DNA from 3 places in the Streptomyces sp. NPDC050528 genome. Region 2 is predicted to be linked to each of the others. Evidence: riboswitches for the same ligand, from Rfam matches in the RefSeq annotation. Region 2 holds a riboswitch; each other region holds the start of a gene.
The links. Region 2 has a riboswitch for cyclic di-AMP ahead of ACIBK4_RS18810 (transglycosylase family protein). Riboswitches for the same ligand answer to the same signal wherever they lie in the genome.
Positions count from the first base shown of each region.

Region 1 (2,256 bases), on a different contig from region 2:
TGCTCTCCGACGCGCTGCGGGCGCCCGCCTTCGCCGACAGCGAGATCGAGCGGCTGGTCCGCAACCGCCTCGACGAGATCCCGCACGAGACGGCCAACCCGTCCCGCCGTGCCGCCAAGGAGCTCTCCAAGGAGCTCTTCCCGGCGACCTCGCGCATGTCGCGCCCGCGCCAGGGCACCGAGGAGACCGTCCAGAAGATCGACTCCGGGGCCGTACGCGCCTTCTACGAGCGGCACGTTCGCCCCTCGACGGCCACCGTCGTGGTCGTCGGCGACCTCACCGGCATCGACCTGGACGTGCTCCTGGCCGACACCCTGGGTTCGTGGACGGGGTCCACCGCGCAGCCGCGTCCCGTGCCGCCGGTGACCGCCGACGACACCGGGCGCGTCGTGATCGTGCACCGTCCCGGCGCCGTCCAGACGCAGCTGCTCATCGGCCGCGTCGGCGCCGACCGGCACGACCGTGTGTGGCCCGCCCAGGTGCTCGGCACGTACTGCCTCGGTGGCACCCTCACCTCCCGCCTGGACCGTGTCCTGCGCGAGGAGAAGGGCTACACCTACGGTGTGCGGGCGTTCGGCCAGGTGCTGCGTTCGGCACCCGACGGCACGGGCGCCTCGATGCTCGCCATCAGCGGCTCCGTGGACACCCCGAACACCGGTCCCGCGCTGGACGACCTGTGGACGGTGCTCCGCAAGCTCGCCGAGGGCGGACTCACCGACGCCGAGCGGGACATCGCCGTACAGAACCTCGTCGGGGTGGCGCCGCTCAAGTACGAGACCGCGGCGGCCGTCGCGAGCACGCTGGCCGACCAGGTCGAGCAGTACCTGCCCGACGACTACCAGGCGACGCTGTACCAGCAGCTCGCCGCGACCGGCACCGTGGAGGCCACCGCGGCGGTCGTGAACGCCTTCCCGGTGGACCGTCTCGTGACGATCCTGGTCGGCGACGCGGAGCAGATCAAGGAGCCCGTGGAGGCGCTCGGCATCGGCGAAGTGACCGTCGTCGCGGCCGAGTAGACGACCCGTAGCGAGCCGACGAGCGGCACGCGCGCGTGGGGGCCCTGGTGACGGAAGCGTCACCAGGGCCCCCTATTGTCCGAATTGGGGGAGAGGTTGCCTGTCTGCCCTGTGGCATGTGCAACAAAAACCGTGATCCGTTTGGGGATTGAAAGTTGTCCCCCTTAGCGTCGGTCCGGCTGTCCGTCAGGCACCGCGCCGCACTCGCGGCACCGGACAGTCATCGCCGAGTCCCCGTACGGCGCGAGCCAGGGGAGCCGGGGACCCATGTCCCTGGGGTGAATCGGACCCCCGTAGAGGGAGTCCGTAGGAGACCTTCCTGCTCCGAACCCGTCAGCTAACCCGGTAGGCGAGAAGGAAGGAAAGGACCAGCCACTCCATGGCGTTCACCCGCGCCACCGGGAAGCACCGTCGCCCGAGCCGGACCCACCGCACCACCGTTCGTGTCGCGAGTGTCGCGGCCCTCACTACCACCGGCGTCGTGGGCACCCTGGCCGCCGCCCCGGCGTTCGCCGCGGAGCCCGCCCCCGAACAGACCGGCCTCACCCCCGTCATCGCCATGGGCGACGCGGTCGCCGAGAAGATCGACGCCCAGGCCGTCGCCCAGCAGCAGGCCGCGGACGAAACGCTGGCCAAGGAGGTCGCCCGCGCCAAGGCCGCCGCACTGGCCAAGGCGGAGCGCGAGGCCGAGGTACGCGCCGCCCGCGCCGCCGAGCGCAAGAGGCTCAACACCTTCGTCGCACCGGTCTCCGACTCGTACGTCTCCACCGGCTACAAGACCGGCGGCTCCCTGTGGTCCTCCGGCGCCCACACCGGCATCGACTTCCATGCCTCGACCGGCACCTCCGTGCACGCGGTCGGCTCCGGCACCGTCGTGGACGCCGGCTGGGGAGGCTCGTACGGCAATCAAGTAGTGATCAAGATGGCCGACGGCATGTACACCATGTACGGGCACCTGTCGTCCATCGGTGTCTCCGTCGGGCAGAGCGTCACCCCGGGGCAGCAGATCGGCCTCTCCGGAGCGACCGGCAACGTCACCGGACCGCACCTCCACTTCGAGGCCCGCACGACCGCCGAGTACGGCTCCGACGTCGACCCCGTCGCCTACCTCCGTAAGCACGGCGTGAACGTCTGACGACCCACTGCCGCACTTCCCGAAGCCCTGGCCCCCGGCCGGGGCTTTCGGCGTTTCCGGAGGCCTCCTGTCCAAAAAATATCCATGGATTCCGGCCCGCCATCG
Region 1 is NZ_JBITHH010000006.1:504,283-506,538, reverse strand. It holds gene ACIBK4_RS23485 (M16 family metallopeptidase) at 1-1,016, shown strand, start outside; cyclic di-AMP (ydaO/yuaA leader) riboswitch at 1,231-1,383, shown strand; gene ACIBK4_RS23480 (M23 family metallopeptidase) at 1,396-2,151, shown strand.
Region 1: linked by a shared signal. The riboswitch ahead of ACIBK4_RS23480 (M23 family metallopeptidase) and the one ahead of ACIBK4_RS18810 (transglycosylase family protein) in region 2 are both predicted to bind cyclic di-AMP.

Region 2 (2,256 bases):
TCCGACGCGTCCGGCGACTCGTCGAGCGACAGCCCCTCGCCCACCGCGACGGACAACTCCGCCAAGTCCGACAAGTCCGCCACTCCTTCGGCCGGTGACGACTCGGTCGCCGCTTCCCCGAAGCTCGACGAATCGGACAACTCGGCCCAGGCGGCGGGCAAGTCGAGCCTCGTCGACACCGGCGCGCTCGGTGATTCCGGCGAGCAGGGGAGCAGTCAGCAGAGTGCCGGGAAGCACCGCGGGGCGAGTGCCGAGGAAAGTGTGACGCCGCAGACGTACACCGTCCGCGCCGGCGACTCCCTCGCGTCCATCGCCGACTCCCTTGGCTTCGACGGCGGATGGCGTGCACTCTACGCCGAGAACAAAAAGGTGATAGGCGCCGATCCGACCCAGATCGCCGCCGGTCAGACCTTGGATGTCGGCACGGAAGCGGACGAAAACTAGCAAGAGGGCGGCGGGAGTTCGCGTCATGCTTCGCTCGGGAATGTCCGGTTTGATCAAAGTGTGGGATGAGTCTCAGAAGGCCTGATCGTCTTTGAAATCCCGTGGATTCTCTGTCTACGGTCAAGGCCGCTCGTCACCACGAGCGTCCGGTTGCCGCAACGCCGAGTCCTGCCAGCGGCCTCCGGGAACAGTCGTCGCGTCAAGCGCCGTAGGCAGGAGCGGGGGACCCAAGGTAAGCGCCGGGCCCGGCAGTTGATGCCGGGTGCGGCTTGGGGTGAAGTCGTGCGCCGAGAGGTGCGCGGCCGGGCAACTCACACGGCCCGAACCCGACAGCTCACCTCGCAGGCGTCGGTGAGGGGATTGGGATTTTCCATGCTGTTTTCCAGCAAGGGCAAGCACCGCCGTCCGTCCAAGGCCACCCGCGTCGCCACGCTCGCCGGCGTCACCGGTGTCGCGATAGCCGCCCCGCTCATGGCGACCGGCAGCGCCTCCGCCGCCACCGCGTCCGAGTGGGACACGGTCGCCAGCTGCGAGTCCGGCGGCAACTGGTCCATCAACACCGGTAACGGCTACTACGGCGGCCTGCAGTTCTCCGCCTCGACGTGGGCCGCGTACGGCGGCACCGCCTACGCCGCGACCGCGAACCAGGCCTCCAAGTCCCAGCAGATCGCCGTGGCCGAGAAGGTTCTCGCCGCCCAGGGCAAGGGCGCCTGGCCCACCTGCGGCACCGGCCTGTCGAGCGCCTCCTACTCCGGCGGCAGCTCCAGCTCCTCCTCGAACAGCTCGTCCGGCACCAGCTCCTCGAAGAGCACCACCGAGCGTTCCACGAGCGACACCACCGCCTCCCGCTCCGCCGAGCGCCCGGCGGCCAAGAAGACCGTCACCACCCCGACCGGCAAGAAGGTCAAGAAGGGTGACGGCGAGTACAAGGTCGTCAAGGGCGACACCCTCAGCTCCATCGCCGAGAAGCACAAGGTGAAGGGCGGCTGGCAGCAGCTGTTCAAGCTGAACAAGGACATCATCGACGACGCCGACTTCATCTTCCCGGGTCAGCAGCTCCACCTTAAGTAGTACTCAGCTGAACCACAGCGCCCTCACATCCGTGGGCTCCATCATGGAGACCTCGTGAGGGTCACCCCCGTCCCCCACGGGCTCCCCGCTCCGGTGCGTGTTCCCCCGTACGCACCGGGGCGGGGCTTTTTGTGCCCGGCTTCTGCAAGCCGCGCGCATTTTTACCGGACTCTTTGTTCCGTTCGGAAACAATTTACTCTCGGTTCTGTCCATCAGGCGGCCGACCGGATGGCCAATCGCCCCGAGCCGGTTAGGCTCGTCTCGCAGAGCCGCTGCGGTGTTGCCGTAGCCGCGTCAGAACCCAAGAAGGAGATGCTCGTGCCGTCCATCGACGTCGTCGTAGCCCGGGAAATCCTGGACTCCCGAGGCAACCCCACGGTCGAGGTCGAGGTCGGCCTCGACGACGGCAGCACGGGTCGTGCCGCCGTTCCGTCCGGCGCCTCCACGGGTGCCTTCGAAGCCATCGAGCTGCGTGACGGCGACCCCAACCGCTACGGCGGCAAGGGTGTCGAGAAGGCCGTCCTCGCCGTCATCGAGCAGATCGGCCCGGAGCTCGTCGGCTACGACGCCACCGAGCAGCGCCTGATCGACCAGGCGATGTTCGACCTGGACGCCACCGACAACAAGGGCTCGCTCGGCGCCAACGCCATCCTCGGCGTCTCCCTCGCCGTCGCGCACGCCGCGTCCGAGGCCAGCGACCTCCCCCTCTTCCGCTACCTCGGCGGCCCGAACGCGCACCTG
Region 2 is NZ_JBITHH010000005.1:116,146-118,401, reverse strand. It holds gene ACIBK4_RS18815 (transglycosylase family protein) at 1-444, shown strand, start outside; cyclic di-AMP (ydaO/yuaA leader) riboswitch at 639-807, shown strand; gene ACIBK4_RS18810 (transglycosylase family protein) at 817-1,515, shown strand; gene eno (phosphopyruvate hydratase) at 1,828-2,256, shown strand, end outside.

Region 3 (2,256 bases), on a different contig from region 2:
ACCCGGACAGCGACCTGTACCGCGCCCACCCCGACTGGGTGCAGTACCAAGAGGGGCGAAAGCGGACGGAGTTCCGCAATCAGCTCGTACTGAACCTCGCCCGCGAGGACGTCCAGGAGTACCTCTGGGAGCAGCTCGACACGCTGCTCTCCAGCGCCCCGATCGACTACGTGAAGTGGGACTTCAACCGCTGTTTCACGGACGCCGGGTGGCCCGGTGACGCCTATCCGCAGCGCCTCTGGGTCGACCATGTGCGGGCGCTGTACGGCCTGTTGGACCGGTTGCGGGCGGCCCACCCGGGGGTGGCCTTCGAGTCCTGCTCGGGTGGCGGCGGCCGCATCGACCTCGGCATCCTGAGCCGCACGGACCAGGTGTGGACCTCGGACAACACCGACCCGCTGGACCGGCTCGCGATCCAGCACGGGTTCAGCCAGATCCACCCCGCGCGCGTGATGGCCGCCTGGGTCACCGACAGCCCGAACACTCAGCTCAACGACCGGGTCAGCAGCCTGCGTTTCCGGTTCGTGAGCGCCATGGCCGGAGTGCTCGGCGTCGGCGGCGACCTCTCGGAGTGGACCGAGGAGGAACTCGTCGAGGCCCGCCGCTGGGTCGACCTCTACAAGGAGATCCGCCCGCTCGTGCAGCACGGCGACCTCTACCGCCTGCGCCCGCCGAGCGGCGGCCTGAGCGCCGTGCAGTACGTGCGCGGCGACGAGACCGTCGTCCTCGCCCTGCTCCAGTCGCAGAACTACGGCGAGCCGCTGCCGGCGCTCCGGCTGCGCGGGCTCGACCCGACGGCGTCGTACGAATGCCTCGAAACGGGCGAAGTCCACCGGGGTGCCGTCCTGTTGCACCACGGACTGCGGACCGGGCTGCGCGGTGACCTTGATGCGACGGTTCTCCGTCTGCGTCGCATCTGATCCTTCTGTCCCAATTGCAGCCTTCGTTCCAACTCGCTCTGGAATAAAGGAACCTGATGATTGCGTACGTGAGCAGCGTCATATTCGTGACCGTGAGTCGTTCGTCATGTTCACGTAATTGGCATGCTTTTACAGGGGAATTGAGGGGTTGAGTCCCGGGGGAATTCACGGAGGGTGACTGTGAATTCCCACAGGGGATCGCAAGGAACGCAAATCCGTGGAACCTCCTGCTTGTCCCTTTGCGTCTTCCTCGCTTACGTTCGCCACCAATCCGGACGGACGCCCAGTCCTGCCGCCGACCGGACTTCGCATCCACTCACCCGTATGCGGCAGGAGCGGGGGACCCACAGGTAAGACGCCTGTTCCGGTCTCCGGAACGGGCTTGGGGTTTAGCCGCGACCAGCGCGCGGCCGGGCATCTCCAGCCCGCACCCGACAGCTCACCTCGCAGGCGCCGGAGAGGAATTCGTCATGCCCGCGAAGGGTAAGCACCGCCGCCCGAAGTCCCAGCGCTTCTCCCGCTCGATGGCCGTAGCCGGAACCGGCGGTGCCGCGCTCGCCCTTCCGCTCATGGGAGCCGCCGGCGCCCATGCCGCGACCCCGACTTCTGCTCCGGAAAAGGCGGTTCAGTCCGTTCCGGCGACCGAGAAGGCCGTCGCGGAGAAGGCGACCGTCAAGGCCTCCGGCGTGAAGACGTATTCGGTGCGGTCGGGCGACTGGCTCGCGAAGATCGCCGAGGAGCAGGACGTCACCGGCGGCTGGAAGAAGCTCTACCAGGACAACCGCGAGGCGATCGGCAGCGACCCGTCGCTGATCCACCCGGGCCTGAAGCTCTCCCTCGGTGAGAAGGCCGCGACGAGCGGGACGGGCGGGGCGGACACGGCCAAGTCCTCCAAGTCGTCCGGTACTTCGTCGTCCTCGTCGTCTTCCTCTTCGAAGAGCACGTCGGCCACGCAGAGCGACACGAGCACCAGCACTTCCACCGGCTACGCCCTCCCCGTGACCGGCGCGACCATCGGTACCGGCTACCACGTCGCCGGCAGCATGTGGTCCAGCGGCTACCACACGGGCGTCGACTTCGTCGTCCCGACCGGCACCACCGTCAAGGCGATAGCCGCGGGCACGGTCGTCTCGGCGGCCTACGACGGCGCGTACGGCAACGAGGTCGTCATCCGGCACGCGGACGGCGAGTACTCGCAGTACGCCCACATGTCGCAGCTCTCCGTCTCGGCCGGCCAGACCGTGACCGAGGGTCAGCAGATAGGCCTCTCCGGTGCGACCGGCAACGTGACCGGCCCGCACCTCCACTTCGAGATCCGGACCACGCCGTACTACGG
Region 3 is NZ_JBITHH010000014.1:158,579-160,834, forward strand. It holds gene ACIBK4_RS39910 (alpha-galactosidase) at 1-920, shown strand, start outside; cyclic di-AMP (ydaO/yuaA leader) riboswitch at 1,224-1,386, shown strand; gene ACIBK4_RS39915 (peptidoglycan DD-metalloendopeptidase family protein) at 1,391-2,256, shown strand, end outside.
Region 3: linked by a shared signal. The riboswitch ahead of ACIBK4_RS39915 (peptidoglycan DD-metalloendopeptidase family protein) and the one ahead of ACIBK4_RS18810 (transglycosylase family protein) in region 2 are both predicted to bind cyclic di-AMP.